DNA from 3 places in the Bariatricus sp. HCP28S3_A4 genome. Region 2 is predicted to be linked to each of the others. Evidence: predicted binding sites of a transcription regulator. Region 2 holds the regulator's gene; each other region holds the start of a gene.

Region 1 (7,559 bases), on a different contig from region 2:
CGGTGGTAGGAAGCAACGGCTCAGGCAAAACTTCTATGCTGAATATTATCTGCGGAAGTATTCCGGTGGAAGCGGGAAGCATTCTGATCGACGGAAAGGATATTACCAGGGAAAAGGAATATAAAAGAAACCGGAAGATTGGAAGGGTTTATCAGAATCCGGCGATGGGAACCTGCCCGTCCATGACGATTCGTGAAAATATGTCACTGGCGGATAATAAAGGAAAGTTCTTTGGACTGGGAAGAGGAACGAATAAAGCCAGAATCGAGTATTATCGGGAATCTCTGGCGCAGCTTGGCCTTGGACTTGAGGATAAGATGGATGTGAAAGTGGGATCTCTTTCTGGAGGCCAGAGGCAGGCGATGGCACTTTTGATGTCTACCATGACGCCGATCGAATTCCTGATTCTGGATGAGCATACGGCAGCGCTGGATCCGAAGACGGCGGAACTGATCATGGAACTGACGGATAAGATCGTGAAGGAGAAGAAACTGACTACAATTATGGTGACGCATAATCTCAGATATGCGGTGGAGTATGGAAACCGGCTTATTATGATGCACCAGGGTGAGTGCGTGATTGATAAGAGCGGGGAAGAGAAGGCGAAGATGCCGGTGGATGAGATATTGAAGATGTTTAATGAAATAAGTATTGAGTGTGGGAATTAGGGACGCCCGCGCAGATGTTCGGTAGGGATTACTCCGAGGCTGCGCTGCGGTGGAACTAGTGCACAAAACTGTAAGGGTCCGAGATGGTTGACCAATGGGTCGCCCACCTCGGGCCCTAACATTTTTGGCACGGATTTCCACCGCGCTTCGCTTAACCTCCGTAATCCCTACCGAACATCTGCGCGGGCTGGTACTTCCCAAGGACTCTACGTACGGTTGTTTGGGGGACGCGCGTGCGGGGCGAGGGCCCCTGGCGCTGGTGGGATGAGGGAGGGGAGGTTGAGGGAGAGTTTGTTGGGGCGAGGGCCCCTGGTGCTGGTGGGATGAGGGAGGGGATGGTGAGGATAGGAAAGTGAATTTGAGAGAGAAGGCAAAAGAACTGAAGGCAGATATTCCGGTTATTTATCTGGTGTTGTGTGTGATTGTTAAAATCTTTAGATGAACTATTGGAGTGAAGGAGGAAGAAGAGATGAGTATTAAAAATGAACCAAAGATTAAGAATCCTCTTATTGTTGCGATCAGGGAGCAGTTGGAGCACCGGGCGCTTTGGATGTATTTGCTTTGTGATGAGGCGAAGAAGAAAGGGCTGGATTCGAAGGAGTATGCGCCGGATGCGATCCGCAGATGTGGTCTTTATCAGGGAGCAAATCTGCGAAAGAAGGCAGGCGGCAGGGATTCGCTGAAGGGGCTGAAGAAAACGTTGTTTTCGAAGTTTGCACAGTGGGTTTTTGAGATGGATATCAAGCAGTGTACAGATGATCATCTGGATATTGATTTTCATTATTGTCCGCTGGTGAAAGCGTGGCAGAAGCAGGGATGTACGGATGAGGAAATCCGGGTGCTCTGTGATCATGCGATGTGTGGTGACAGGGGAATTGCGGAGAGTTTCGGATGCGAGCTGGATCTGCCCGCGACGATTGCGAATGGGGATGAGGTGTGTAAGATCCGGTTCGTGAGGAGAAAAAAATAGAAGGAAGTCTCATGGTTGCCTGGCACACAGTTGCTCTACGCTTCGTAGGTTGCTGTTTTTTTAAATGGAAGATACAATAAAGCTATGAAAAAACAGCAAAGAGAGGTAAATGTAAATGGGATATGTAATCGGAAAAACAAGAAAAGAACTGAGAGAAAAGAAAAAACTTACGCAGAAGGAGTATGTCCGGTCTGTGGAAATATTATTGCATCCGCAGGATTCGGGTCATTCACCTGCTGTGGAATCGTGCTACCTGAACAGGAGGCCGAGCAGCCGGAATAGGATCATCAGATTATGGTCGAAACTGTGGATAATTTAAAGGATAGGGGGATTTAGAAAAAGCAGATGTTTCGTGTTCATACGTGGAATGTCTGTTTTTTCATGTTACTTTTCACACAGTAGCCAGCATTTACTGCGGGCTACGTGCCAAGAGCGTACATTAACTTTTTCATGTTTATATTTGGAGCAGTAAATACAAGAACATTGACTTAATCCGGGAGAAATGGTAAAATAGAAAAGCAAAATAAAGCACATAATATTGTTTTAAAATAATACAACAAACACAATATATAGTAGAAAGGAGACGATTTATGGATCTGAAGGATGTCAGAGTGATCAAGAAGGACGGAACGAAAGAAGAATTTAATGTACAGAAAGTCGTTGTGGCTGTCAATAAATCTGCCTATCGTGCCCTGATTCAGTTTACGGAGGAAGACATTCAGTTCATCTGCCGGTTTGTGGAAGAGAAGGTCCTTGAGCTGGGAGTGAAGGAGATTCAGATTGCCCAGATGCACAATGTGGTGGAAGGCGCTCTGGAGAAAGTGAATCCGATCGTGGCAAAGAGTTACCGGGATTACCGGAATTATAAGCAGGATTTTGTGCACATGCTGGATGAGGTTTACCGGAAGAGCCAGTCGATCATGTACATCGGGGATAAGGAGAACAGTAATACGGACAGTGCGCTGGTGTCTACGAAGAGAAGTCTGATTTTCAATGAATTGAACAAAGAGCTTTATAAGAAATTTTTCCTGACTGTGGAGGAGCTTCAGGCGATCCGGGAAGGGTATATTTATATTCACGATATGTCAGCGCGCAGGGATACGATGAACTGCTGCCTGTTTGATGTGAAAAATGTTCTGACCGGAGGGTTCGAGATGGGAAATCTGTGGTATAATGAACCCAAGACACTGGACACAGCCTTTGATGTGATCGGAGATATTGTGCTGAGCGCTGCAAGCCAGCAGTACGGAGGATTTACGGTGCCGAGTGTGGATGAGATCCTGGAGCCATATGCCGAGAAGTCACATAAATTACATCTTGAAAAATATCGTTCACTGGGGCTTCCGGAAGAGGCCGCACAGGAAGTAGCGTGGAAGGATCTTGAAAAAGAGATGGAGCAGGGCTTCCAGGGATGGGAATATAAATTCAACTCTGTTTCATCAAGCCGCGGGGACTATCCGTTCATCACCGTGACGAGTGGAACGAATATCAGTAAATATGGAAAGCTGATTACGAAAACTATGCTGGAGGTTCGCAAGAACGGTCAGGGTAAGGCCGGACATAAAAAGCCGGTATTATTCCCGAAACTTGTATTTCTGTATGATGAGAAGCTTCATGGACCGGGAGCTCCGGCGGAGGATCTGTTTGAAGCCGGGATTGAATGTTCGAGAAAAACGATGTATCCTGATTGGCTGAGCCTTACCGGAAAAGGGTATGTTCCAAGTATGTACAAGAAATATGGGAAGATCGTAAGCCCTATGGGATGCAGGGCGTTCCTTTCACCGTGGTATGAAAGAGGCGGAATGAATCCGGCAGATGATGATGACAAACCGGTCTTTGTCGGGCGGTTTAATATCGGGGCAGTCAGTCTGCATCTTCCGATGATCCTTGCAAAATCAAGGCAGGAGAACCGGGATTTCTTTGAAGTGCTGGATTATTATCTGGAATTGATTCGGAAGCTGCATATTCGTACCTATGATTATCTCGGCGAGCTGCGTGCGTCAACCAATCCGCTGGCATACTGTGAGGGTGGATTTTATGGCGGTCATCTGAAACCGCATGATAAGATCAAGCCACTTCTCAAATCGGCGACAGCATCCTTTGGAATCACGGCGCTGAATGAGCTGCAGCAGCTGTATAATAAAAAGTCTCTGGTGGAAGACGGGGAGTTTGCACTGGAAACATTGGAATATATCAATAAAAAGGTGCAGGAGTTCAAGAAAGAGGATGGGCATCTGTATGCGATCTACGGCACTCCGGCAGAAAATCTTTGTGGCGTTCAGGTACAGCAGTTCCGTAAGAAATACGGTATTGTGGAAAATGTTTCGGATCGTGCGTATGTGAGCAACAGTTTCCATTGCCATGTGACCGAAGATATCACTCCGATCCAGAAGCAGGATCTGGAGAATAGATTTTGGGATCTGTGCAACGGTGGAAAGATCCAGTATGTGAAATATCCGATCAATTATAACGTGGAAGCAATCAAGTCATTGGTACGTCGTGCGATGGATATGGGATTTTATGAAGGCGTAAATCTATCGCTTGCATATTGTGATGACTGCGGTCATGAAGAACTTGCGATGGATGTCTGCCCGGTATGCGGAAGTAATAATCTGACCAAGATCGATCGGATGAATGGATATCTTTCTTATTCAAGAGTCAAAGGAGATACGCGTCTGAACGATGCGAAGATGGCGGAAATTGCGGAAAGGAAAAGTATGTAGATGCGTTACCACAATATAACAAAAGATGATATGCTCAACGGGGACGGACTTCGGGTCGTATTGTGGGTGGCAGGCTGCAGTCACTGCTGTAAGGACTGTCACAATCCGGTCACATGGGATCCGAACGGCGGACTTTACTTTGACGAGTCTGCAAAGGCGGAACTGTTTGAAGAATTGAAAAAGGATTATGTGAGCGGTATCACCTTCAGCGGAGGCGATCCGCTTCATATTGCAAATGTAAATGATGTGACAGAACTGTCAAAAGAAATCCGGGAGACATTTCCGGAGAAAACAATCTGGCTGTATACGGGTTCTACGTGGGAAGAGGTACGCCGCATGGAAATCGTGAGGTATCTGGATGTGTTGGTGGACGGTGAATTTGTATTTGCCAAAAAGGATCCGCTTCTTTGTTGGAAAGGAAGCAGTAATCAAAGAGTGATCGATGTACAGAGAACACTGGCGGCAGAAACGGATACAGTGCCGGTTCTGCATTGCCCTGATTATGATGAGAATTAGCAGGTTTGAAACTTGACGGGTATAGGTCGTAATAATGTGAAACAGGAGAAGAGACAGATGAGAAGAATTGCAAAATTTCACAAAGTAAGTGCCGAACAGTTTGCCGAAAGCTGGAAGGACACATTTGGAGAAGATATTTCAGGAGAAGAGATACAGAAACTCTATGAAGAGATCCGCCTTCCAAAGAGAGCAACATCAGGGAGTGCAGGATATGATTTTTATGCACCGGATACGTTTGTTTTGGAACCGGGAAAGACGGTCAAGATTCCTACCGGCATCCGGGTTGAAATGGAAGACGGATGGGTGCTGAAATGCTATCCGAGAAGTGGGCTTGGATTTAAATACAGGCTGCAGCTCAATAATACGGTAGGAATCATTGACAGTGATTATTTTTATTCCGATAATGAAGGGCATATTTTTGCAAAACTGACGAATGATTCCAATGAAGGAAAAACGTTGGAAATAGCGAAGGGAACCGGCTTTATGCAGGGAATCTTCGTGGAGTATGGGATCACGGTGGATGATGACACCGATGAAGTGAGAAACGGTGGATTCGGAAGTACGACGAAGGGTGTTTAAAAGCTTCGGATGCGGAAGGATACCAAAGAATGTTCACGATATTCGTATATAAAAGGATGAGAAAAGGTTAGGGAAAGGACTTGAAAAAATGGATAAGACGAGAGTAAAGATTTTCCGGATGATTATGCTGGCAATGATGGTGGCGATCGGGGTTGTGATTTCTCCGATTCTCAGGATTGAGGGGATGTGTCCGACGGCGCATCTGGTAAATATTGTATGTTCGGTTCTGATGGGACCGTGGTATTCTCTGCTCTGTGCGACACTGATCGGAGTCATCCGTATGATGTTTATGGGAATTCCGCCTCTTGCGCTGACGGGTGCAGTGTTTGGTGCGTTTCTGTCCGGTGTGTTTTATCGGCTTTCCGGAGGGAAAATCATCTGCGCAGTGATTGGAGAGGTATTTGGAACCGGGATCATCGGTTCGATTGTATCTTATCCGGTGATGGCATTTCTGATGGGAAGAGAAGGACTGAACGCATTCTTCTATACGCCCATGTTTCTGGGAGCTACACTGATGGGCGGAACGGTTGCATATTTCTTCCTGAAAACCTTAAGTAAAGCCGGATTGCTTGCAAAATTCCAAATGAGTCTGGGAGAGAAAGTTTATGACAGAAAGCATACAAAATCTTCAAAAAATGATGGCGCTTCAGAAGCTCGTTAAAAAAATACGGCCGTTGATCCACTGCATTACAAACCCGATTTCAATTCATGACTGTGCAAATGTGGTTCTTGCCGCAGGCGGAAGACCGATCATGGCAGAACATCCGCGGGAAGTGGAGCAGATTACAGAGACAGCACAGGCGCTGATGCTGAATTTGGGAAATATCACAGATGTAAGAATGGAATCCATGAAGAGATCACTCGCAGCAGCTAATAAGAAAGGGATTCCCGTGCTCCTCGATCTGGTCGGGGTTGCCTGCAGTGATCTGCGCAGAGAATATGCAAGCGAGCTGTTGCAAACGGGAACCATTTCTGTTTTGAAAGGAAATATGTCTGAGATACTGGAAATGGCGGGGGAAGAGTCTCACAGTATCGGTATCGATGCAGGAATACAGGATACACTGACACCGGAGAATCTGGAAAAGGTAATAGAGTGTTTTCAAAGTATGGCTAAAAGAACCGGAGCGGTTATCCTTGCAAGTGGTAAGACTGATCTGATCGTAGATGCAGCGGAAGCATATGCGGTGGAAAATGGAGATGCGATGATGTCGGAGATTACCGGTACCGGCTGTATGCTGGGAGCAGTGTGCAGCACTTATCTGGGTGGAGTTCACGTAAGCACGGCGCAGAATACCTGCGAAATTAAGATGATCCATGCGGTTCTCTTGGGAGCTGCGGTAATGGGGATTGCGGGAGAATTGGCGGCAGAAGACAGCCACGGACCAGGAAGCTTTCAAATACGTTTTCTTGATTTCTTATATCAGATAGATGGAAAATTGCTTGGAATCAAGGGGAAGATTAACAGAGTATTATAAATACGAGTATCCCATGAAAATCAGTACTTTTACAGTACAGATTCCTCATGGGATACTCGTTTCATTTGTTGGTCTTTGTCGAAAAATGTTTTGCAAAGTAACAACTTCTTTAAAATTATTAAAGTTTCAGATTTTTAAATAAGTCTCCGAGGCTGGTTCCGATTGCTTCAGATTTCGGAAGTTCGATCTTTTCTTCCGGCTCTTCTTCAGATTCCTTTTCTTCCATAAGAGCTTTGATGCTCAGGCTGATCTTGCCTTCCTTGATACCGATTACTTTTACGTCTACTTCATCGTCAACTTTGAGTACCTGGTCAGGAGATTTGATTCTCTGGGTACTGATTTGTGAGATGTGTACCAGACCGGAGAGACCGTTTTCAAGACGGATGAATGCTCCGTAAGTCTGAAGAGATTCTACTTTACCTTTCAGAACGCTTCCGACTTTTACAGAAGCAAGCAGTTCTTCTTTGGCTTTCTTTTCCTGTTCTCTCAGAATCTCGCGGGCTGACAGGATCAGACGTCCCTGTGCCTGGTCAGCTTCGATGACTTTGACATCAACTTCTTTTAACAGATAGGATTCCAAATCTTCAATATAAGAAAGAGAAAGTCTGGAAGCCGGGATGAATCCGCG
Region 2 (7,559 bases):
GAAGTGTATTTCCGAGAGCACGATGACCCAGTGCAACGACAACTTTTTTCTTCATATAATATACCTCGTTTTTCTGAATTAGAGTATGTGAAAATTATAGTATCTTTTTTATTAAATTGCAATCCTTATAATGCGACTATATGATAAGAATGTCCCGTAGCTTTCACGAATTTCTGAAGAATATCGGAGGTTCGGAGCTTCAGACTGGAAGTGTTGATGCAGGGATGGCATCCGAGATATTCTTCTTTCAGTAAATCTTCATCAATCAGAAGATCGACCTGCTCTTCGACATCGTTCATCAGTCCGAGAACGCTGACGCTGCCCGGAGTAATGTCCAGAAATTCTTCCATGTATCGTGATTCCGCGAAGGAAAGGCGGGATACACCGAGCTGATGTGAGAGTACTTTTGTCTCAAAATGCTTGTCACCCGGCATCATCAAAAGAAAGAAAGTTGTTTTCTGGCGGTTGCATAGAAATAAATTCTTGCATACCCCGATCTGCAGTTCCTTCTCGATTTCCCGGCAGTCTTCAATGGTGTTGGCAATATCATGATCGACACCTTCATAGGGAATCTGCAGTTTGTCAAGAAAATCATAGACCCTTTCTTCTTTCGCCAGGCGTTTGGAACAATCCGGTTTGGAGGTGAAATGTATCTTACTGACATGAATGGTTTCCATAGTAAAGTCCTCCTGATGTAAAAATGATGAAATAATTGTATATGTGTAGTAAAATACTAGTGTACCGATAATTAATACTTATATCATAGCATGAAATCTGCAGTTTTCAAGAAAAAGCATGGAAGAATCAGGTCCGGAAGCCGGGAAACATCATATACTGGCAATAAGAAGAGTTCGGAGTGTGTGCCGTGAAAGAAAAATGTGACAAAGAAAACCGGATCCGGTTTTGCGAACTGAGAGAGAAGGAAGTAATCAACACCTGTAATGGGAGACGGCTGGGGTGTGTGACGGATATTATACTGGATAAGTGCTCCGGGACAGTGGAGGCTATCATAGTGCCGGGACCGGGGAAGGTGTGCGGGCTGTTTGGATATGATGCGGAATATATTATTCCGTTTGAATGTATCTGCAGAATCGGGCCCGATATCATTCTGGTAGAAATCTGCGAAGAGAAATTTTTAAAAACGTGTAAATAAGAAAAGAAAAAGAAGGAGAGGAATTGAAAATGGCAGCATTTTTGGAGAACATTGCCCCATTCAGGGGAAACGGAAAGAAGAATGATAAGGGGCAGGATCTGGAAGAATTTCTGGAAGAATATGATCCATATAAATATAAGAACCCCTGTGTGACAACGGATGCGGTTGTATTTTCCTGGTCGGATAAGGGAGAGGAATCGAAAGGGCCGAACCTGGATTCTGTATGGAAGGTTCTGATGATCAGGAGAGGGAATCATCCGTGCATCGGATGGTGGGCTCTCCCGGGAGGGTTCATTAATCTCAGAGAGAATCTGAGAGATACGGCAAAACGGGAGTTAATGGAGGAGACCGGTGTGGACGACCTGCCCATGGAACAGATCGCGGTGTATGGAAATGCGAACCGGGATCCGCGAGCGCGTGTGATCACCTCTGCATATATGTCTGTTGTGGAGGAAACCAAAGTGACGGTGCATGCAGGAGATGATGCGGATGCGGCTCTGTGGTGCGAGATTTACTGTGAAAGCGGCGCCTGGGAAAATGTAGAAGACGGAGGGAGGAAAAGAAGCCATTTCCTCAGATTGGAGAATAAGGCATATGAACTGGAACTTACGGCTGTGGTAGAAGAGGATTTAAAAGGGGACATTGTGCAGGAAAGAGACTTCCAAGTCATGGATACAAATCAGATAGCCTGCGACCATGCGGCAATCATTGTACAGGCATGGCAGATTCTGAAAAGCAGGCTGTAAGTATTTCCTGGAATTTTGTTTGACAAGAAAATAGTCTACATTTATACTATTAATATTGAGGAAAAGGTCGCCACACGGGACCATAGCGTTTTCCGGGGTGTGTGGGGAGAGAAAGAGACAGGAGGATAGAAGATGAAGTGTCCATATTGTGGTAACATTGATACCAGAGTTATTGATTCAAGACCGGCTGATGACGGGACATCGATCAGGAGAAGACGTTCCTGCGATGCCTGCAGCAAGAGGTTTACAACGTATGAGAAAGTGGAGACGATTCCGCTGATCATCATTAAGAAAGACAATACCAGGGAACAGTATGACCGTGCGAAGATTGAAGGCGGTGTTTTAAGGGCATGCTATAAGAGACCGGTGCCGACTTCTGAGATCCAGAAGACGATCGACACGATCGAGACCGATATTTTCAGCCGGGAAGAGAAGGAAATTCCGAGCAGTGTGATCGGCGAGATCGTGATGGGACATCTGAAAGAACTGGATGCGGTTGCTTACGTCAGATTTGCATCTGTTTACAGAGAGTTTAAAGATGTAAATACATTTATGGCGGAACTGAAGAAAATTCTGGAATAATGTGTTCTGGAAGCGGACAAGTAAACAGACGAAGGAGTGTACACTTTGATGGAGCAAAAGAAGACAGTTGTACTTGGAGTGACGGGCGGAATCGCCGCGTATAAGACAGCGTCGCTGGCAAGTATGCTGGTTAAGAACGGGTATGATGTGCAGGTACTCATGACGAGGAATGCAACGAATTTCATCAATCCGATTGTATTTGAGACTTTGACGAAGCATAAGTGTCTGATCGATACATTTGACCGGAACTTCGAGTACAGCGTGGAGCATGTCGCACTCGCCAGTGTGGCAGATTTGGTAATGATTGCCCCGGCGACTGCGAATGTGATCGGGAAACTGGCTCACGGAATTGCAGATGATATGTTGACCACGACTGTGATGGCTTGCCGACGATGCCCGAAATTCATTGCGCCTGCGATGAATTCGGAGATGTATCTGAATCCGGTAGTGCAGGATAATCTCGCGATCCTGAAAAAATACGGATATGAAGTGATCGAGCCTTCCGAGGGACATCTTGCATGTGGAACGAGTGGAATAGGGAAAATGCCAGAACCGGAAGAACTTTATGAATATATTTATCATGAGCTGGCATGGGAAAAGGATATGATTGGGAAGAAGGTTCTTGTTACGGCAGGGCCGACGCAGGAGGCCATTGACCCGGTACGGTATATCACCAACCATTCTTCAGGAAAGATGGGATATGCGGTGGCGAAAGTCTGTGCCGCAAGAGGAGCTGATGTCACACTGGTGAGCGGACCGACTTCTATTCCAAAGCCGATGTTTGTGAACGTGCTTCCGGTCACGACGGCAAAAGAGATGTTTGAAGCAGTCAGGAGAGAATCTGAAGATGCCGATATTGTCTGCAAGGCGGCCGCGGTTGCGGATTATCGCCCGAAGTATGTGAATGATCAAAAAATGAAGAAATCCGGTGAGCAGATGGTTCTGGAACTGGAGAAAACGGATGATATTCTGAAATACCTTGGAGAACATAAAAAACCGGGACAGTTTCTGTGTGGATTTTCTATGGAAACAGAGAACATGGTTGAGAATTCCAGAGCAAAACTGGAAAAGAAAAATCTGGATATGATAGCGGCAAACAATCTCAGGGATGCCGGAGCCGGTTTTCAAGGTGACACGAACAGGATGACTCTGATTACCAGAGAAAACGAGACTGCACTGCCTCTTCTGAGTAAGGAAGAGACGGCGGCGCGGATTCTGGATATGATTCTGGATCAGATGAATTCATAAATAAAAATCATGGTAACTGTTCAGAGCCAACCTCGAAAACACTTCGTGTTTCCTCAGTGTGGCGTATCCGCCAAATAGATTTGTACAAAAAAGTGCTCACGAATGCAAGCATTCATAGCCCTTTTTTGACAAATCTGCTTGGCTCTGAACAGTTACAAATCATGTATTGTATCTCAAAATGAGAATAATAACAGGAGGAAAACAATGAAAAACAACAAAGAAAAAAAGGGTACTCGTTGGATGGTAAGTGTTGCACTGATGGCTGCAATCATAATTGTGTTGGCAAATACGCCGCTTGGTATGATTCAGCTTCCTATTATAAAGGCAACAACCGTACATATACCGGTGATTATCGGGGCGATTCTTTTCGGACCGCTTGCAGGAGCGATTCTGGGCGGTGTTTTCGGGATTTGTTCGCTGATCAGCAATACAATGGCACCGACACTGCTGTCGTTTGCGTTTTCACCGTTTCTTGCCTCGAATCTGGCAGGAGTGCTTAAAGCACTCTGGATTTCTGTCGGATGCCGTATTTTGATCGGTGTTGCGGCAGGATGGCTTTGGATTCTTTTCAGAAAAATCAAATTAAACACATATGTGGCTCTTGCCATTACGGGATTTGCTGGATCTATGGTAAATACGATCATGGTGATGGGGAGTATCTACTTCCTGTTGGCGCAGCAGTATGCTGAAGCGAAAGAAGTAGCGGTTACGGCGGTATTTGGGCTGATTATGGGAACGGTGACTGCATCGGGAATTCCGGAGGCACTTGCTGCTGCTGTCCTTGTCGCTGTCATCGGAAAGGTATTGATGCGCTTGACGGCATCTTCTCAGACACAGAGTGGAAGATAGTAAAGGGGATACACAAAAATGATTCTTGCAATAGATATTGGAAATACAAATATTGTTCTGGGATGTATTGACAACAATAAGACATATTTTATTGAGAGACTTTCTACAATCAAGACGAAGATGGAGCTGGAATATGCGATTGATATCAAGATGGTTCTGGATCTTCATGGAATTGATGCAAGGAAGCTGGAAGGCGCTATTGTCAGTTCCGTTGTGCCCCAGATAACAAATGTAGTTAAAGAAGCAACAGAAAAGATTCTCAAGAAAAAAACATTGGTCGTTGGTCCTGGAGTAAAAACAGGACTCAATATTATGATGGACAATCCGGCTCAGCTTGGAAGTGACCTCGTCGCGGATGCGGTTGCCGGAATAGACGGGTATGAGCCGCCGCTGATTATTTTCGATCTTGGAACGGCGAACACGGTCTGTGTTGTGGATTCGAATAAGAATTATATCGGGGGTATGATCTACCCCGGAATTTATACATCATTAAATGCGTTGACTGCAAATGCATCACAGCTCAGTGGAATCAGTCTGGAAGCTCCGAAACGGATCATTGGAAAAAATACAGTGGAGTGTATGAAAAGTGGTGTGATCTATTCCAATGCCGCATGTATGGACGGTATCATTGAACGACTGGAAGAGGAACTCGGGCAGCCTGCAACGGTCATTGCAACGGGAGGACTTGCAAAGAAGATCGTTCCGCATTGCAGAAAAAAGATTATACTGGATGATGAGCTCCTTCTGAAAGGATTACTCGTTATTTATAATAAAAATTCTCAGGGAGAATTTGCGTGGAAAACTGAGGAAAAAGGGAAGAGGAGACAGTAATGAAATTTATCTCTTGGAATGTGAATGGAATCCGTGCATGCGTACAGAAGGGGTTCATGGATTTTTTTAAGGAGGCAGATGCGGATATCTTCTGCCTTCAGGAAACGAAGATGCAGGAAGGACAGCTGGAGTTGGAACTGCCGGGATATCATCAGTATTGGAATTATGCTATGCGCAAAGGGTATTCGGGGACAGCTGTTTTTACGAAAAAAGAGCCGATCAGCGTCTCTTACGGAATTGGAATTGAGAAACACGATCAGGAAGGACGTGTTATTACACTGGAATTTGAGGATTATTATTTTATAACTGTGTACACGCCGAATTCTCAGAATGAGCTAGCGAGACTCCCCTATCGAATGGAGTGGGAGGACGCTTTTCTAACATATCTGAAGAAACTGGAAGAGAAGAAGCCGGTTGTGTTTTGCGGAGACTTGAACGTGGCGCATCAGGAGATTGATTTGAAAAATCCGAAGACAAACCGGAAAAATGCCGGCTTTACGGATGAGGAAAGAGCAAAATTTTCAGCACTTCTTGAGAATGGTTTTGTAGATACATTCCGTTATTTTTATCCGGAGGTGGAGGGAATTTATTCCTGGTGGTCCTACCGGTTTAAAGCAAGAGAGAAGAATGCAGGATGGCGTATTGATTATTTTTGTGTATCGGATTGCCTGAAAGAGCGGCTTAGGGATGCAAAGATATTGACTGATGTTTTTGGATCAGATCATTGTCCGATTGAACTGGATATGGAATAAATGATGATAAGATAAAACGGGTTGTGAACACGATTGGTGTTTCAACCCGTTTTACATATGCAGATCTTTTAGATATATCCGCCGTCCAGACCGATGATCTGGCCGGTCATGTATTCCGGTGCGTGGGCAATATCCCATGCGAGCTGAGCCACTTCTTCCGGAGAGCCAAAACGTCCGGCGGGAATTTCCTCAGCAAATGCAAGCTTTTCTTCTTCGCTTAAAAGATCATTCATGGAAGTGTCAATTGCACCGCAGGCAATGGCATTGACCTGAATGTTGCTCGGTGCGAGTTCCTTTGCAAGTGCTCGGGTCAGACCGTTTACACCTGATTTCGCGGCAGAATAGGCGGCTTCGCATGATGCACCAACGGTTCCCCACATGGAGGAAATATTGATGATACGTCCATGCTTCACTGAGATCATATGCGGAAGTGCGCCACGGCAGCAATAGAATACAGAAGAAAGGTCTGTCTGAATCATGTGATTCCATTCTTCGTTTGTCATATCAGAAAGCAATCCCATGTAAGCAATTCCGGCATTGTTGATCAGAACATCAAGACCGTCGCAGGACAGGGAGACGGCATCGAAGATTCCTTTGACATCGTCGGGATTTCCGACATCTCCGGTTACAATTTCACAGGAACCATAAGGCATCTCTTCGATTTGGGCACGTACCTGATGAAGAGCTTTCCATGATTTTCGGCAATTTAAGAAAACATGATATCCACCGGCGGCAAATCGGAGTGCACATGCTCTGCCGATTCCACGTGAAGCACCGGTTACAAGAACAGTTTTTTTGGTCATAAATTAGCGCTCCTTTGTAACATTTATAAAAAAAGGTTATTATAATTATACACGTTATTTCTTGTTATTTAAAGTGCAAGATGATATGATAAAGAAAAGATCGTAATATTGTGATATGCGAGGAGGAGAATATGGTAGACAGAGCCATTGAATTCGCAACGAAAGTACATGACGGGCAGTTTCGAAAGGGGACGAAACGCCCGTATATCGTGCATCCGATCGAAGTGGGGGATATCGTTTCGTCTATGACGCGCGATGAAGAGGTTATCAGTGCAGCAATTTTGCATGATACGGTTGAAGACTGCAAGGATGTAACGGTGGAGAAGATTGCGGAGATGTTTTCGGCCCGAGTTGCATTTTTTGTAGCACAGGAGAGTGAGGACAAATCCCGTTCCTGGGAAGAAAGAAAGGGAGCAACGATTGAGCGTATCCGAACAGCTCCGAGAGAAGTTCAGATGATCGGACTTGCGGACAAGCTCTCCAATATGCGTGATATTGACAGGGATTATCCGCTCTGTGGTGAGGAACTATGGAACAGGTTTCGTATGAAAGACAAGCAGATGATCGGATGGTATTATAAGGGAATTCGAGATGC
Region 3 (7,559 bases), on a different contig from region 2:
GCTTAAGTGCCCGTTTGTGATCAATCAGAACCGCTATTCTATTTTTGACCGTACGATTGAATTAAATGGCCTGAAGAAAACGGCGAAAAGAATGCGGAAAGGTATTATTGCATTCAGCCCGCTTGCCCAGGGACTTCTGACAGACCGTTATCTGAACGGTATTCCGGAAAACAGCCGTATTCGCGCTGACGGACGGTTTCTGACAGAGGCGGCACTCACACCGGAGCGACTGGAACAGATCAGGGCGCTGAATGAGATCGCTGCCGGAAGAGGACAGACTCTCGCGCAGATGGCACTGAGCTGGGTACTGAAGGATGAGGACGTGACGAGTGTGCTGATCGGTGCATCGAGTCCGGAGCAGATTGAAGAGAATGTAGGAATAATCAATCAGACGGGATTTACGGAAAATGAACTGGCTGAGATCGACAGAATCAGTCTGAGAAGTTAAATACTTTATTCTTTTAAGTATAAGCCGGGTTGTCTTTCGAAATTTAAGTGTATAAACAGAAAAAAAGAAATATTCTTGTCTTAGCCAAGGCGTATTGACTTCTGGAGGGTTTCGTTCTACCATTGCATTCAGTTGATGCGCACAACCAATCAGCAGCCAAGGAGAGAATAAAATGGCACAGGCTTATGACCCATATACAAACGTAATTCATACTATGACAAAAGCAATGGAAATTGGTCATATTGACCAGTCTATGTTTGAGATTCTGAAAAATCCACAGCGGGAAACCAAAGTATATCTTCCGATTGAGATGGATGATGGGAGTGTTAGAGTGTTTGAAGGATATCGAGTTCAGCATTCCAATATACGCGGACCGTTCAAAGGAGGCATTCGATATCACCAGACCTGTGATTTGAACGAGGTGAAGGCACTTGCAACGTGGATGACCCTGAAGTGTGCAGTGGCAGATATTCCATACGGTGGGGCGAAGGGCGGCATTCAGGTTGATCCGGGAACTTTATCGGAGAGAGAATTGCGAAGACTTACCAGGCGATATATATTTGCAATAGCACCAATTATTGGCGCGGATACAGATATTCCGGCTCCTGATGTGAATACCAATCCACAGACCATGGCATGGGTTCTGGACACATACAGTCAGTTAAAAGGACATCCGTGCCCGGGAGTTGTAACCGGAAAGCCGGTTGAACTTGGAGGATCAAGAGGAAGAAATTCAGCAACAGGAAGAGGAGTTGTTATCAGTGCGAAACTGCTGCTTACTCTGGAAGGAAAGACATTGGAAGGAACGACTGTGGCAATACAGGGAATGGGAAATGTCGGTGCCAATGCAGCAAGAATCTTCTATCACAGGAAAGCAAAAGTCATTGCCATCAGTGATGTATCAGGCGGACTTTACTGTGAGGAGGGATTGGACATTGATGCGATTTCACTCTATTTGAATCAGGGTGGGAAATTACTGAAGGACTACGGTGCACCTGGAGTTACACATATTACAAATGAAGAGGTGCTGACATGTAAATGCGATGTTTTGGTACCGGCTGCGCTGGAAAATCAGATTACAGAAGCAAATGCTGGAAAATTGCAGTGTGGCTGTATTGTGGAGGCGGCAAATGGCCCGACAACAGAAGGGGCAGATGATGTGTTGGAAAAACGGGGAATCACCTTGATTCCGGACATCTTTGCAAACAGCGGAGGAGTCATTGTCTCTTATTTTGAATGGGTTCAGAATATTCAGGAACTGACATGGGAACGAGATCAGGTAAATGAAATGCTTGAAAAACTGATGTCAAAATCTTTTCAAGAAATTTTGAATGTTACAGAAGAATGTCATTGCAATTTCAGAATGGCGGCTTATATTGTAGCATTGAGAAAGCTGGTATTTGCGGAAAAAATGAAAGGGATTTTTCCGTAAAATGAAGGGAAAAGAAAAACGAGAGGAGAATGGCGGTGTAAATATCCTCAATTACACCGCCATTCTTTCTTTATTTATCAGTAAAAATGGAATTACATAAATGTATTGGCAGTCCCTACATAACGGATTCCATTTTCAAAAACACGTTTACCGCCCAGGGTGACGAACTTCACATCGTTCAGACAGGTGATATCTTTGCTTGCATCTCCACTTACGACCAGAAGGTCTGCGTCAAGTCCTTCTTTAATGAGGCCGCGCTGGTTTTCAAAGCCGAGTACTTTGGCGGGATTCGAAGTTGCAGTTTGAATGGCCTGTAACGGAGTGATTCCGTATTCCACCATATACTGAAGTTCTCTTGGAAGAGGCAGTAGTGGTGAGCCGTAAACGACCATGTCGGTTCCGGCAAGAACCGTGACACCGGTATCATAGAATTTTTTGAAATTATCCCTGTAAGCTTTGTAGGCAGGTTCAAAATATTCCCAGTTTGCCATTTCCTTCTGCATGACCGGATCATTTACCGGTTTGCCTGCATTTTCTTCCAGATTCTTTTTCGTGATTTCATATAAATAAGTATAGGCCATGATGGTTGGAGTCCAGGCGATTCCCTTCTCTGCCATCTGCTGTACCTGCTCGTAGGTTAAAAAGGTTCCGTGTTCGATGGTATCAAATCCGGCGTCGATGCTCATCTGAATGCCCGGCTGTGTTCCGGCGTGGATTCCACATTTGATCCCTCTTCTGTGACATTCGTCAGCGGCAGCATTTAACTCTTCCTGCGTATACTCGGGAGTACTGCTGCGATGTGTGGTGAGGATCTTGATCCATTGTGCTCCGTCACGAACCTGACGGCGGATCTCCTTGCGAATCTCCCATGGCCCGTCTACCTGGGCAATATCATCGTCCCATCCGTGCCCGCCTGTCATGCACATACCGTTGTCGACATGTGTGATTCTCGGAATTGTGATAAATCCTTTCTCTGCCGCGAGATTCAGGGTTGCACAGAGCTTCCGCGCGGAAGTCATATCACGCACGCTGGTGATACCGCGCTCAAATGCGGCCTGTGCGTGCTGCAGAGCAAATAACGTGATCAGTTGGTCATTGTAATTGAAGCTGTCCGGCTGTGAGAACCAGTAGCCGAGATGCACGTGCATATCGCAAAGCCCCGGTAAAAGGGTGGCATCGCCATAGTCCTTCACTTCTTTTTCCGGAAATTCCGCGATGAGTGCTTCTTTCGGCCCGATTTTTCGGATCGTTCCATTTTCAACAGCAACGGCTTTATCTTCCAGTACCGTCTTGCCATCGCCGGTAATGAGATGTTTTGCGCAAATAATCATGATTTTATTCCTGCCTTTATTTTTAGTTTCATGACTCAAGTATAACATCTGCCGGGTAAGATATCCAGATGGATTTCATCTTGTATTTCTTCTTGCAGATTAATCGCCTTTTTTGTAAAGAACAAAAGAAAAGATCATAGGAACCACTGCCAGAGGAATCAGGAGCAATACGGTGAGAATCGGAAATCCGAAAAGTCCGAAGAATATCATAAGAATTCCTCCGATGATCCAGAGATATCCTGCGAGATGGTGTGTCTTATTCCAGTTTTCCTCGCTGGCGAGAGTCCATGGAATCTTGATTCCTATGGTGTAATTCTGGCGGCATTTTGGAAGGTAGTTGCCGCAAATAGTGAAGATAATTCCGACCATAATCATGGCAATCTTATCGATGGGAAGCTCATGCCCCATATTGATAAGGAGGGATGCCGGTACCATGATTAAAGAAAGCACAGGAATACACCATTTTCCAAGTAATTTGATCGCGGGAGCGGAATTGTTGTTTCGTGGGTCATGATCCAGGCCTACATGGACAACAATATTGAGAACAGCCATCAGGAGTGGAAGACCGAAAGCACCAATAAGTCGCGGTGCATATCCGTTCGGCTCATTATTTGGTCCCCAGTGTATCGCCATCTGTTCCGGCAGACGGGTGTAAACTGCAGCGGAGAAAATCATGGGCAGCAGACAGAGCAGTGTAGTAAGGATCAGAGTCTTATTTTTTTTCATCAGAAACACCTCCAAATTGTGAAAACCAAAGCATCATTTCTTCAAATACGGATACATTGATTTCATAATAAATGTAATTCTTGTAGCGGGACTCGAAAACCAGTCCGGCTTTTTTGAGTTGTGATAAGTGATAGGAAATTGTAGCATTGGTCATATCAAAATTTTCCGCAATCTCGCCGGCGGACTTTTTGCCGTCCTTAAGCAGGACGAGGATCTCCCGGCGGACCGGATCAGATAATGCTTTAAACGTATCTGCGAACGCCAAATGATCACCTCCAATTGGTATAAGCATTTAGAAATATTTCTAAATAGAATATATCATGAAGAAACCATAAAATCAACATCTATTTAGATAAAAATCTAAATAGGTAATTTGGAAATTATTATTGACAAAAGTGTCTGTTCATGATATAAATATCAAGTAGCCTTTTTTGAGGTAAATAATTGAATATAGGGGATTGGTCAAATGGTATGACAGGAGTCTCCAAAACTCTTAGCGGGAGTTCGATTCTCTCATCCCCTGTCAGATAAAGCACTGATAATGTTGAACTTGTAACATTTAAGTGCTTTTTTGTTTGTTAGATAAAAAAATTGTGTTCGTGAAAAAGAGTATGAAGGAAATACTTTATTGACAGAATAATTGATGGATGTTATCATACAGAATATTAACGAATATTTGCACAAAGATGTACTTTGCTATAAAAGCAGTACATCTTTTTTCTTTTCCCAAGATATAACAAGGATTAGACACTACAGAACTTAAAATCGACTGGAGGCAAAAACTTATGAAAAATCATGAATTAGATTCTGTTGATCACACAATTTTAAATATCTTACAACAAAATGCCAAGCTTCCACTTAAAGAGATTGCGGAAAATGTTTATTTATCTGTACCTGCAGTGTCGGCAAGAATCGAAAAAATGGAAAAAGAAGGTTATATCACAGGGGATCAGGCACAGGTAAATCCTATTGCATTGGGTTACCATATCAAAGCTTTGATTAATCTTGAGGTTCCTCCGGAAGAGAAAAGTGTATTTTATCCATATATCAAAGAATGCTTAAATGTCGTTGAATGCAACTGTGTAACCGGAGAGTATTCTATGGTGCTGGAAGTATTATTTCCAAGCACCGTGGAGCTTGATAAGTTTATCGGTGAATTGCAACGCTTTGGAAGAACTAAAACCCTTATAGTTTTTTCAACTTCTGTGGAACATAGAGGAATTCCGGCAAACCCGAATGAGATAGTACGTGAATGATCTTTTTTTGTAAGAGAAAGTAAAATAATCATTGTATCAAAAAAGCACTAAATACGCTGAACCGCAACATATTTAGTGCTTTATCTGACAGGGGATGAGAGAATCGAACTCCCGCTAAGAGTTTTGGAGACTCCTGTCATACCATTTGACCAATCCCCTATGTATTGAATTGATTTGCGTGAAATCATACTGTATTCTTATACCATAGTTTGTAATATCTGTCAATCAATATCTTTGAAAATAGAGTGCCGGGAAGTAAAAAAATAATGGGAGTGAAAGTTGAGGTTTACGTGCTAATCTGTAATTATTTTGTTTTAGAACGTAGTGGTTGGGGAGTATTACGTTTTGTTTTCAATTTGTTGCTGTATTCGCTATACTAGTATATCGGCTTGGTCATTAAGCTGAATTAAGATAATCAGAAAATAATGTATTTCATTTCGAAGTTCTTGAGTTGTATATGTACGTTGGTAGACACCGATATAATTGGCAGAAATTATTTTTGATTCAAAGATAAGAGTTGCAATTTTCTGAAAAAATGTGGAAATGAAGAATTTTAAAAATATGGCGATTTGCTCTTTTATTTTGCCATGGATTGGTGTATGATAGATAACGTAGCCACCAAATATAGTGGAGAAACGCAAAAGTGACGCAACATTTGGTAGATGTTGATAGGGGTTAAAGGTAAGGAGAAATATATGGATACAGTAGTAAAAACAAGGGTTATCAAGAGGAATGGGGAAGAAGTATCATTTGATCAGACTAAGATTGTGAATGCGATTGAGAAGGCTAATCAGGAGATTGCACCGATTCATCAGATGAATCAGCATCAGATTCTGGCGATCGCAGATACCATTGCTCAGAAGGCAGAAGAGATGACACATGCTGTTCATGTGGAAGATATACAAGATATGGTAGAGACCGGAATTATGGAGATGCGTGGGTATGAGGTGGCGCAGAAGTACGTGCGCTATCGTTATAAGAGAGAACTGACTCGTAAGTCCAATACTACAGATAATGGAATTCTGTCTCTTCTGGAACACATGAATGAAGAAGTGAAGCAGGAAAATTCGAATAAGAATCCGGTCATCAATTCGACACAGAGAGATTATATGGCAGGAGAAGTAAGTAAGGATCTGACTCGCCGTGTCCTTTTGCCGGAAGAGATTGTACGTGCACATGAAGAAGGAATCATCCATTTCCATGATATGGATTATTTTGCACAGAAGGAACATAACTGTGATCTGATCAACCTGGAGGATATGCTTCAGAACGGAACGGTGATCAGCGAAACGATGATTGAGAAACCGCACAGCTTTTTTACTGCTTGTAATGTCACCACACAGATCGTAGCACAGGTAGCCAGCAACCAGTATGGCGGACAGTCATTTACACTGTCTCATCTGGCACCGTTTGTGGATGTGAGCCGTCAGAAAATCCGTAAGAGTGTGATTGAGGAGAGAATGGAATCCGGTGAATCACTGGATGAAGGAATCATCAAAAAAGTGACAGAGCGTCGTCTCCGTGAGGAAGTGAAGAGCGGAATCCAGACGATCCAGTATCAGCTGATCACGCTGATGACCTGTAACGGACAGGCACCGTTTGTGACTATGTTCATGTATCTGGATGAGGTCCCGGAAGGACAGACCAGAGATGACCTTGCGATGATCATTGAAGAAGTACTGATCCAGCGTATGCAGGGAGTTAAAAATGAGAAGGGTGTCTGGATCACTCCGGCTTTCCCGAAACTGATCTATGTGCTGGATGAGGATAATATCACAGAAGAATCCAAGTACTGGTATCTGACAGAACTGGCAGCAAAATGTACCGCAAAACGTATGGTTCCGGATTACATTTCCGCAAAGAAGATGCGAGAACTGAAGCAGGGCGATGTGTACACCTGTATGGGATGCCGTTCTTTCCTGACGGTAGAAGATTCTCAGCGCAATCCGGATGGAAGCCACAAATACTACGGAAGATTTAATCAGGGAGTTGTGACGATCAATCTTGTAGACGTTGCATGTTCTTCCGAAGGGGATATGGATAAATTCTGGGAAATCCTGGATGAGAGACTGGAGCTTTGCCACAGAGCGCTCCGCTGCCGTCATGAACGTCTGCTTGGTACTGTTTCAGACGTGGCTCCGATCCTCTGGCAGCATGGAGCACTGGCCAGACTGAAAAAGGGAGAGAAGATCGACAAACTGCTTTATAACGGATATTCAACGATTTCACTGGGCTATGCAGGACTTTATGAAATGTGTGTGCGCATGCTCGGCAAATCACATACAGATCCGGAGGCGAAGCCATTTGCACTGGCTGTTATGCAGAGACTGAATGATAAATGTAAAGAGTGGAAAGAGGCAGAAAAC

The links. Region 2 encodes NrdR, which represses ribonucleotide reductase genes. Its sites were predicted from a motif close to CACAANATNTTGTG; they were not measured.
Region 1: a site for NrdR is predicted at 2,200-2,213, ahead of nrdD (anaerobic ribonucleoside-triphosphate reductase). Genes of this name have one in related genera too.
Region 3: a site for NrdR is predicted at 5,810-5,823, ahead of nrdD (anaerobic ribonucleoside-triphosphate reductase). Genes of this name have one in related genera too.

Annotation. Positions count from the first base shown of each region.
Region 1 covers NZ_JBQHSE010000001.1:67,545-75,103, reverse strand. The annotation lists gene ACTNBF_RS00360 (ABC transporter ATP-binding protein) at 1-668, shown strand, start outside; gene ACTNBF_RS00355 (L-2-amino-thiazoline-4-carboxylic acid hydrolase) at 1,138-1,638, shown strand; gene ACTNBF_RS00350 (hypothetical protein) at 1,723-1,920, shown strand; gene nrdD (anaerobic ribonucleoside-triphosphate reductase) at 2,229-4,361, shown strand; gene nrdG (anaerobic ribonucleoside-triphosphate reductase activating protein) at 4,362-4,877, shown strand; gene ACTNBF_RS00335 (dUTP diphosphatase) at 4,935-5,456, shown strand; gene thiW (energy coupling factor transporter S component ThiW) at 5,545-6,117, shown strand; gene thiM (hydroxyethylthiazole kinase) at 6,062-6,931, shown strand; gene ACTNBF_RS00320 (S1 RNA-binding domain-containing protein) at 7,050-7,559, opposite strand, start outside.
Region 2 covers NZ_JBQHSE010000007.1:104,390-111,948, reverse strand. The annotation lists gene arcC (carbamate kinase) at 1-55, opposite strand, end outside; gene ACTNBF_RS05670 (prolyl-tRNA synthetase associated domain-containing protein) at 126-677, opposite strand; gene ACTNBF_RS05665 (PRC-barrel domain-containing protein) at 896-1,153, shown strand; gene ACTNBF_RS05660 (NUDIX domain-containing protein) at 1,183-1,899, shown strand; gene nrdR (transcriptional regulator NrdR) at 2,032-2,481, shown strand; gene coaBC (bifunctional phosphopantothenoylcysteine decarboxylase/phosphopantothenate--cysteine ligase CoaBC) at 2,530-3,729, shown strand; gene ACTNBF_RS05645 (ECF transporter S component) at 3,934-4,578, shown strand; gene ACTNBF_RS05640 (type III pantothenate kinase) at 4,597-5,409, shown strand; gene xth (exodeoxyribonuclease III) at 5,409-6,161, shown strand; gene ymfI (elongation factor P 5-aminopentanone reductase) at 6,230-6,964, opposite strand; gene ACTNBF_RS05625 (HD domain-containing protein) at 7,096-7,559, shown strand, end outside.
Region 3 covers NZ_JBQHSE010000042.1:7,741-15,299, forward strand. The annotation lists gene mgrA (L-glyceraldehyde 3-phosphate reductase) at 1-448, shown strand, start outside; gene ACTNBF_RS15035 (Glu/Leu/Phe/Val family dehydrogenase) at 621-1,880, shown strand; gene ACTNBF_RS15040 (amidohydrolase family protein) at 1,973-3,211, opposite strand; gene ACTNBF_RS15045 (SdpI family protein) at 3,311-3,937, opposite strand; gene ACTNBF_RS15050 (autorepressor SdpR family transcription factor) at 3,924-4,202, opposite strand; tRNA gene ACTNBF_RS15055 (tRNA-Trp) at 4,390-4,460, shown strand; gene ACTNBF_RS15060 (Lrp/AsnC family transcriptional regulator) at 4,723-5,193, shown strand; tRNA gene ACTNBF_RS15065 (tRNA-Trp) at 5,282-5,352, opposite strand; gene nrdD (anaerobic ribonucleoside-triphosphate reductase) at 5,889-7,559, shown strand, end outside.